DNA from 3 places in the Paraperlucidibaca wandonensis genome. Region 2 is predicted to be linked to each of the others. Evidence: predicted binding sites of a transcription regulator. Region 2 holds the regulator's gene; each other region holds the start of a gene.
What was found. Region 2 encodes PhoB, which activates phosphate uptake and scavenging genes when phosphate is short. Its sites were predicted from a motif close to TGTCATNAANCTGTCATAA; they were not measured.
Positions count from the first base shown of each region.

Region 1 (3,278 bases), 220 kb from region 2:
TCTTCTGGGTGGTGATCTTTAATCTCCATAACCATGCGATCGTAGTTTTTCTTCAGATATTCGCGCAGAAAGCCCACACCAAATACACCGCCCACGGCGATATGTGTCGAACTCACAGGCAAGCCGAGCTGGCTGGCAATAATCACCGTGATGGTTGCCGCCATAGCAATGCAAAAAGCGCGCATTTGATCAAGCTCGGTAATGCCGGTGCCGACAGTGCGAATGACTTTTGGGCCAAACAAAGCTAGACCAATCACGATGCCCAGCGCGCCAATCATCATTACCCATAAAGGGATAGCCGCCGAGGTGCCGAACTCACCTGGATGCGCCGTGTAGACATCGACAATGGCTGCTAATGGGCCGATGGCATTGGCGACATCATTGGAGCCATGAGCAAAGCTGAGCAGGGCGGCGGCGAAAATCAGTGGCACGGTGAATAAGCTATTTACGCCTTGCTTGCCTTCGAGGAACTGCGACTTAGGCTGCCTTAGTCGCCAACGCACAAGAACAAAAACGCCGAGAGCAATGACTAAGCCAATTAATGTGGCCTGCATCAGAGAGATGTGAACTATCTGTTTCAGGCCTTTTTGTAGGATATAGACGCTGAACACCAAGGCCATGGCCGCGACTAGCCACGGCACCACTTTTCGAGCTGCCGCCATCATGTCGGGCTTGTAGGTAATGCTGCGTTTAATCAAATACAAAAACGCCGCAGCGACGAGACCGCCGAGCACAGGTGAGATGATCCAGCTTGCTGCGATGCCGCTCATCGTGGACCAGTTCACAATATCAAAGCCGGAGGCAGCGATGCCGCCGCCGAGAACAGCGCCAACGATAGAGTGTGTAGTCGAAACTGGTGCGCCGATAGCCGTGGCAATGTTTAGCCAGAGTGCGCCAGCGATTAGTGCGGCCATCATGATCCAAACAAAAGTGTCGGAGTCTGGAATTAAGTTGGGGTCGATAATGCCATTGCGAATGGTGCCAACCACTTCGCCACCGGCAATGATAGCGCCAGCGGCCTCGAAGACAGCGGCGATCGCAAGCGCGCCACCGAGCGTCAGTGCGCGTGAGCCCACGGCGGGGCCAACATTATTGGCGACATCGTTCGCGCCGATGTTCATTGCCATATAGCCGCCAACCATCGCGGCCATAACTAACATGATGCTAACTTCGCCAACGCTTTGGCTGGCGGCGTATAACATCACGCCTAAAATAAAGAGCAGGCCTATGCCGAGCCGGACTTGATCGCCGCGGTTTTTATCCATCGCGCGATCCATGCCTTCTAAATGCTTTAGATCCATGACCCAACCTCTGTGATATTTATAAGACAAAATTATGACAGAAAGTGGACATGGATTGCGCGGTTGTCGAAAGTGCTTCGCTCAGGTACAACCGCAGTTCATCGAAAACTTAGTCATTGGAGCGTTGCATGAGCTATACCACCCTGAAATATGACGTGAGTGAACACATCCTCACGCTGACGCTTAATCGTCCCGATCAGCTCAATAGCTTTACGGTGATCATGGCCAATGAGTTAGTGGACGCCTTTGGTCGTGCTAGCGAAGATGATGAGGTTCGCGCCATTGTGGTAACGGGCGCTGGCCGTGCCTTTTGTGCTGGCATGGATTTAACGGCACCGGGCAATGTCTTTGGTTTAGATGAGTCACAACAGCCCAGTGTTGAAGATATGCATTCACGCCTGAATGATCCGGCTATTTTTGATGGTGTGCGCGATACCGGCGGCCGCGTGACTTTGGCGATTTACGACTGCAAAAAACCGGTCATTGGTGCCATTAACGGTGCCGCGGTTGGTATTGGCGCGACCATGACCTTGGCCATGGATATTCGATTGGTGTCGGAGAAAGCCCGTATTGGTTTTGTCTTTGGCAAAATCGGCGTAGTGCCCGAGGCCTGCTCGAGCTGGTTTTTGCCGCGTATCGTTGGCATTCAGCAAGCGCTGGAATGGGTCTATAGCGGCGATATTTTAACTGCAGAGCAAGTGCTCGCTGGCAGGCTCGTGCGCTCGGTGCATACGGCCGATGATTTGCTGCCAGCAGCCTATGAGCTCGCGCGGAAGTTCAGCCAGAACAAGTCGCCAGTGGCCGTCGCCTTTGCTCGCCAGATGATGTATCGCAACGCCGCGCAGCCGCATCCTATTGAGGCGCATCGCATCGATTCCTTGGCGATGTTCTACACTAGCCTGGAAGATGGCAAAGAGGGCGTGCAGTCGTTTTTAGAGAAGCGTGACCCGCAGTACACCAGCCGTGCCAGCAAGATGCCGGCGATTTATCCTTGGTGGAAATAGGCGGCTAAAACGACATCAGCGCGCTTTTTAGGGCGCGCTGATGTCGTTTTAGGCTGTTAAGCGCGAAGGCTTATCGCGAAGGCTTATCGCGAAGGCTTAGAGCCTGACGAAGGCCGTGAGCTTGGGCGTGATGTTGGTCGCGACGAGGGCGCAGGTGCTGCGCCCGCAGCCGGACCATTGCCCGATGAGCGACGGCGCTGGCTGGGCTGATCGCGACGAACTTGATCAGCTGCACGCGCAGGCTTATCGCGGCGAGGACCACGGGGTGGTGGCGCCTTGCGCAGTGGCTCAGGCTTGGCGTTAGGGTCGGGCTCAAATCCGGGCACGATGACGCGGTTAAGCTTCTGTTTAATCGTGCGTTCGATATCTGCGAGCAACTTCAGCTCATCGACACAAACCAATGACACCGCTTCACCGCCGGCGCCGGCGCGACCAGTACGGCCAATGCGGTGAACGTAGTCTTCCGCCACTTGCGGTAACTCATAGTTGACCACATAAGGCAGGGAGTCGATGTCGATGCCGCGTGCGGCAATATCGGTGGCGACTAGCACGCGCAGGCGATTGGACTTGAATTCGCGCAGCGCTTTTTCTCGCGCTGTCTGGCTTTTATTGCCGTGGATGGCCATGGCCGCAATGCCATTTTTATCGAGCTGATCGGCAAGGCGGTTGGCGCCATGCTTGGTGCGCGTAAACACCAGTACTTGCGACCATTCACCATCGAGGATGAGCTTCTCAAGGAGCTGACGTTTGGCTTCGCGATCGACTGGATAAATGGTCTGTTCGATGCGCTCGACGGTGGTGTTGCGCGGCGTAACTTCGACTGTGGCTGGGTCTTTCAGCAAGCTATTGGCGAGGTTGCGAATTTCATCGGCAAAGGTTGCAGAAAACAGTAAGTTTTGGCGCTGCTTGGGCAATATCGCGAGCACGCGGCGGATGTCGCGAATAAAGCCCATGTCGAGCATGCGATCAGCTT
Region 1 covers NZ_JBHTIT010000001.1:1,803,195-1,806,472, reverse strand. The annotation lists gene ACFQ0F_RS08510 (inorganic phosphate transporter) at 1-1,301, opposite strand, end outside; gene ACFQ0F_RS08505 (crotonase/enoyl-CoA hydratase family protein) at 1,430-2,305, shown strand; gene ACFQ0F_RS08500 (DEAD/DEAH box helicase) at 2,389-3,278, opposite strand, start outside.
Region 1: a site for PhoB is predicted at 1,334-1,352, ahead of ACFQ0F_RS08510 (inorganic phosphate transporter). Genes of this name have one in related genera too.

Region 2 (3,278 bases):
GGTGCGCGGCCCTATTCGCTATGCACAGCTAAAACTACCCGCATATGCCAGTACCGTCTGGGCTCGCCGTTCGCGCTTTTTATTGCGCGGCCAAGCCATCCTAGTGGCCGAAGCTTTTCTCCCCGCCCTGTTGACCGCCAGCGCCCATACAGACACGATAACGCCATGATTTCACGCGACCGCTTACCCGACTTTATTGCCCTGATGCGCCTCGACCGGCCCATCGGCATTTGGCTATTACTCTGGCCCACGCTCATCGCGCTGTGGATTGCTGGCGATGGTCATCCCGAGCCATTGATCGTGGCTATTTTTGTCGCCGGCGTGGTGCTGATGCGCTCAGCAGGCTGCGTTATCAACGACTACGCCGACCGCCATATCGATGGCCAAGTATGGCGCACCGCCGACCGACCATTGGCTAGCGGCCGCATTCTCGGCAGCGAAGCTTTGATGCTCTTTGCTGCACTCATTGCTCTCAGCGCCACGCTACTTTTCTGGCTACCAATACAGGTATTTTATTGGTCCTTCGGCGCACTCGGCCTAGCTGTGCTTTACCCGTTTATGAAACGCGTTACTTACTTACCGCAAGTGGTGCTCGGTGCCGCATTTTCTTGGGCCATCCCAATGGCATTCGTCGCTCAAGGCCGCACGCCCGATGACCTGTGCTGGCTGCTCTATGCCGGCAACCTGGCATGGACAGTGGCTTACGACACCCAATACGCCATGGCCGATCGTGAAGATGACCTAAAGGCTGGCGTAAAATCGACGGCTATTTTATTTGGCGACCTAGATCGCGTAGTCATTGCTGGCCTACAGCTCATTTGGCTCACCGCGCTAGCCTTTGTCGGCCATCAAATGCAATGGCCATGGCCTTGGTGGGCAGGCCTAACGGGCGTGCTCGTATTGTTTATCTGGCAATGGCAGCACACCGCCAGCCGCGACAAGCATCTCTGCCTTGCAGCGTTTAAACACAACCACTGGGTCGGTTTGGTGCTTTTTGTCGCCTTGCTTATGGCATGGTTACAGATGTTGGCATTGCCGTAGTCATTACATCGTCATATTTCTGTCATGTCTTCGCGTTGTAATGCCACTGTCATCTAAACCGTTTCGAGACATGTTATGCCTAGCGATAAGATTCTGATTGTTGACGACGAAGCCGCCATCCGCGAGATGATTTCCATCGCCTTGGACTTGGCCGGCTACAACTGCATCGAAGCCGAAGATGCTTTGCAGGCTCACCACCTCGTTGTCGATGAGCGTCCCGCCCTTATTTTATTGGACTGGATGTTGCCCGGCATGAGCGGCATTGAGCTAGCGCGCCGCCTCAAACGCGATGAAAGTACGCGCGAGATCCCCATCATTATGCTCACTGCTCGCGGCGAGGAAGATCATAAAGTGCAAGGCCTAGATGCCGGTGCCGACGACTACCTCACCAAGCCATTTTCAACACGCGAGTTGGCTTCAAGAATCAAAGCCGTGCTGCGCCGCAGCAATGTCTTGCACCAAGAAAGTGCCATTGAAGCTGAAGGCCTTAAGCTCGATCCAGTCAGCCATCGCGTCAGTGCCGATGACAAATTAGTCGAAATGGGCCCAACAGAATATCGTTTACTCGCCTTTTTTATGAGCCACCCAGAGCGCGCCTACACCCGCACGCAAATGCTTGATCAAGTCTGGGGCGGCAATGTCTATGTCGAAGATCGCACCATCGACGTTCATATTCGTCGCTTGCGCAAAGCCCTCGAGCCCTTTGGCTATGATCGCTTCATTCAAACCGTGCGTGGCACCGGCTATCGCTTTTCGGTGCAGATGAGCGACAAGGTAGAGCCTGTGTGAGGCGTGCGGTTCTAGCTCGTGAGCTTAAAAGCATTGCCCTAGGTAGCAGTATTTGCCTTGGTCTAGGCTATATTGCAGGCCACGCACTGCTCGGCCTGTGCGCAGCATTAGCATGGTTTCTGTTCCGCCAGCTCAAAGAACTATCTCGCCTACGCCATTGGCTGCTCGCCACCGAGCAAGCAGTCCCCGAAAGCGATGGCGCTTGGGATGATGTCTTCCGCGACATCTATTTATTACGCCGCGACGAACGACGCGCACGCGACAGCCTGCTTAGCATTATCGATCGTGCGCGCTCATCAGTCTCCGCTCTCGATGAGGCCGTCGCCCTTATCGATAATCAAGGCAATCTTGAATGGTGGAACCCCGCCGCCGAAACACTATTAGGCTTTCGCCCCGAAGATCGAGGCCAGCCAGTGATCAACCTCGTGCGAGCACCAAGCTTCATTCGCTACTTCAAACAAAACACCTATGACGAAGGCCTAAAAGTTGCTTCACAGCGCCATGCTGGCCGTCAGTTTCAGTTTGAAATTACACAATTTGGCGACAATGACCGCCTGATGATCGTCTACGACATCACACGTCTGCATAACCTTGAACAAATGCGTAAAGACTTCGTCGCCAATGTCTCGCATGAACTACGCACACCGCTCACCGTACTCTCAGGCTACCTAGAGACCTTGCTTGATCAACCTGAAGGCATCGAGCCACGATGGCTGCGCGCGCTAGGGCAAATGTCTCAACAAGCCACACGCATGAATAACCTGGTCAATGATCTGCTGCTGCTTTCACGCCTTGAAAATCAGCCGGAAGATCGCGAGCCAAGCACCGTGAGCGTGCCAAAGTTACTCAAGCAAATTCATCAAGATGCACTCGCGCTCGCCGCGCCGAAGCAGCAAACCGTCACGCTAGAGTGCGAGCCCGGCTTATGTCTATTGGGCATCGAAAACGACTTGCGCTCAGCATTTTCAAATCTAGTCACCAATGCAGTGAAGTACACACCAAATGCCGGCATCATTGCAGTGCGTTGGTGGAGCGACAGCAAGGGAGCCTACTTTAGTGTCAGCGACAATGGCTTGGGCATTGATGAGATACATCTATCGCGCCTAACCGAGCGCTTTTATCGTGCCGATGCAGCTCGTAGCACGGCCACCGGCGGTACGGGCCTGGGGTTGGCCATCGTCAAGCATGTGCTTATGCAGCACAAAGCCACGCTCGATATTCATTCAGAAATCGGGCGCGGCTCACGCTTTACTTGCTCGTTTATGCCCTCGCATATCGAGCGCGAACTGGAGTCCTAAGACTCCAGCTTCTTCTGCACTTGTTCATAGCTGACATGGCGAACATCAGCACCTTTCACCAAGAAGATAAGCTGCTCGGCAATATTACGGGCATGGTCACCGACTCGCTCCAATGAGCGCAGCACACCCATGACGCTGAGCACCCGTGAA
Region 2 covers NZ_JBHTIT010000001.1:2,024,545-2,027,822, forward strand. The annotation lists gene ACFQ0F_RS09635 (chorismate--pyruvate lyase family protein) at 1-169, shown strand, start outside; gene ubiA (4-hydroxybenzoate octaprenyltransferase) at 166-1,041, shown strand; gene phoB (phosphate regulon transcriptional regulator PhoB) at 1,117-1,830, shown strand; gene phoR (phosphate regulon sensor histidine kinase PhoR) at 1,827-3,128, shown strand; gene phoU (phosphate signaling complex protein PhoU) at 3,125-3,278, opposite strand, start outside.

Region 3 (3,278 bases), 2.0 Mb from region 2:
GGGTTGTGCTTGGGACTTAGCGCAAGATGCACAAACGTTGGCGCCATATACCATCGAAGAGGCTTATGAGGTTGTCGATGCTATTGCCAGCGGCGATAGCGCCGCGCAATGCGAGGAACTTGGCGACTTACTATTGCAAATTGTTTTCCAAGCGCAAGTTGCTAGCGAGCAGGGCGGCTTCAATTTTGCTGATGTCGCCGAGGCGATTAGCGCGAAGTTAATTCGCCGTCATCCGCATATCTTTCGTGATGACCGCCTCGATTTGCCGCGTATTGATCTGACGGCTGAGCAGGTGAGTGCGCAATGGGATGAGATTAAGGCGGTCGAGAAAGCGCTGAAGGCGGTGCAAGGCAAGTCCATTGAGCCTGTGGCGTTTCTCGACAAAGTTGGGGCCGGCCATAGTCCATTACGCCGAGCTGAAAAGCTGCAAGCGCGCGCAGGTGAGGTGGGCTATGACTGGCGAGATCCGCGTCCGGTTTTGGCCAAGTTGCGCGAAGAGATCGATGAGTTTGAGCAGGCCTTGGAGCAGGGCTTAGGCCAAGAGGCATTGCAAGATGAGCTGGGTGATATTTTGTTTTGCACGACTAATCTCGCGCGCCAAGTGAGTGTCGATAGTGAGCAAGCATTGCTCGGTGGTATCGCTAAGTTCCGTCGTCGCTTTGGCTATATTGAGCGCGAGCTATTGGCGCTAGATGAGTCTCTTCAAGAGTCGACGATAGAGGCTATGGAAGTGCTTTGGCAGGCGTCTAAGCGAGAAGGTTTGTAGGCTGAGGCTCTCTTAGGGCGTGAGTTGCGGGCAAAAAAAGAGAGAGGTGTTTAGCCTCTCTCAATGCTCCGCACGTCTTACTTAAATGTGTAGCGTGCACCGACACGAAGTGTGTCTAGATCTACGTCGGCTGATGGTCCTGATGCAGTAGTTTCAAGTTGAGCCATTCGGTACTCAATGAAGCCTGCTACCTCAGGTGTAAAGGCATAGCTTGCACCGACCTCGTATTCCACGCCATCTAGATCATCAACATCGGTATAGCCGATTCGGGCATATGCGCTTAAGTTTTCGACTGGAGAAATACTGGCGTGAACGTTCGCAGAGTAGCCGCGCAATGAAGTGCCAGGGCCACCACCATTTATATCAAGAGTAACTGTTTCTAAACCCCCGCCAACGCTAAAGCCATTCATGCCACGGTCATAGCTTAAGCCAATACGGGTTTCTTTTAAGTTGCCATTTGCGGTGTCTAGGTCAGCATCTTGGTGAAGAGCGGTTAGGCTTACGCCATGGCCAAGCTCGGCTAAGCCGCGGAAGCCGTAACCATTACCGTCATCGCTGCCTCCTCCTTGAATATCCAAATCTTGATCTACATAGAACACATCCACAGAGCCGCCAGCGAAGGCGCTGAGTGGTGCGGCAACTAGAGCAACTGCCAGAGCAATTTTTTGTAATTTCATGAGGTAACCTCTTATTCTTAATTGAATGCATGCATTGCGAGTACAGCCAAGGCCGTACGTAATGAGTAAAATCTAGATACATAAGACATACAATGCCTGCGCTAAATTGGTGCGACCAGCGGTGGTAAATTGCGACTGAATGGTCATGAAATATTCATATCCAGTGTCAACCGATCGGATTGTCACGAAACCGTCACAAAAACTTCGATGAAATGTCATATTTAAAAGCCATAGTCGCGGCAACCCAAAAGCGGGCACCTAAATAGGTCCCTGGGTTGGCTGCCAAGTGGCCTAATCCCCTAAGCTGATATGCAGAGGTAAATAATGAAACATGCAATCAAGATGACCGCGCTGGCTGTATTTGCCGCCTCCTTTGGCGCGACCGCCCTGGCCGCTGATAAAGCTTCAAGCACCGGTGGCTTTCAAATTAAATCGGAAGATGGCAACTTCGAAGCCAAAATTGGTGGCCGCATTCATTTCGATGCTAACTACTACACCGATGAAGATGACATTAATGTCGGCACACAAAATAGCGGCAATGACTTCTTCTTCCGCCGCGCACGTTTAACCTTGGAAGGCCGTGCATACGACTTCAAATACAAATTTGAAAACGACTTTGCCTCTTCAGGTGCTGGAGTTTCAAATAATAACGAAGGCCTACGTGAAATGTGGATTGGCCGTGAAGTGCTTGGTGGTGCCAACCTGCGCTTAGGCCAGGCTAAGCCATACCGCGGCATGGAAGAGTTAACAAGCTCCAATGAGCTGACCTTCATGGAGCGTCCATTTGCGACAGCTACAGGCATTTATGGTGAGCAGTTTGTTCTGGGTGCTTTCTTAGATGGCCATGGCGAAGGTTATGGTTGGGGCGTGTCGGCATACTCGCCACGTTCAGCGTCTGATGCCAATAAGGGCGGTAATGGCGCCAACGCTCGTGGCTTCATCGTACCGATTCGCTCGAATGGCAATCTCGTACACATTGGCTTAAGCGCTTCGATTGATAAGTACGGCATTGGTAACGAGAAAAACCCCAATGTTCGCGTTGTTGGTCGTGAAAATGGCTTGAAAAGCGGTAACTTACTAGCGGCTAAGTATGATGAGCAGACCACAATTGCTGCTGAATTGGCTGCACGTTTTGGCGCCATGACATTGCAAGGTGAGTATGCAATGGCAGCCTTCAAAGACACCATTACTGCTGTGCCTAATCCCGATCAAGACGTGAATACCTATTACGTGCAAGCTAGCTACATGCTAACTGATCACGTTAAGCCATATGACTTCAAAAAAGGTGTGTTTAAGTCACCTAAAGTGGATGGTGAAGAAGGTGCGTTGGAGCTAAAAGCACGCTTTGACACGATTGAAAATAAAGACATCAGCGGTAACGAAGCGTCTTATTACACAGTCGGTTTGAACTACTACGCAACACCAAATACACGTTTTATGCTTGAGTACGTGGATGGTGAAACAGAAGTAGGCACAGACAAGAGTGCATCTGCTGTTACTGCCCGCGCACAGTTCAACTTCTAAGTTGTCCTAAACGCAGCAAAAAAAGGCCCTTCGGGGCCTTTTTTCATGGTCAAGCAAAAAACTCAAGGACTTAGGCCGTGTCGACTGCGTGATAAGCCAGCGCAGCCCCTCCCCGCAATGAGGCGTGCGTGATAACATCCTCTCCCGTCTTAGCACTGACTTTTTTCAGTGCACCAATGCTCACGCGATAGCCTGGAATGTTCATGACCAAATTTATATTCGTCACCGGCGGGGTGGTGTCTTCCTTAGGTAAGGGCATTTCAGCTGCCTCCTTAGCGGCTATCTTGGAAGCGCGCGGTTTCGCCGTAACC
Region 3 covers NZ_JBHTIT010000001.1:63,950-67,227, forward strand. The annotation lists gene mazG (nucleoside triphosphate pyrophosphohydrolase) at 1-766, shown strand, start outside; gene ACFQ0F_RS00285 (porin) at 844-1,443, opposite strand; gene ACFQ0F_RS00290 (OprO/OprP family phosphate-selective porin) at 1,768-2,967, shown strand; gene ACFQ0F_RS00295 (CTP synthase) at 3,171-3,278, shown strand, end outside.
Region 3: a site for PhoB is predicted at 1,624-1,642, ahead of ACFQ0F_RS00285 (porin). Genes of this name have one in related genera too.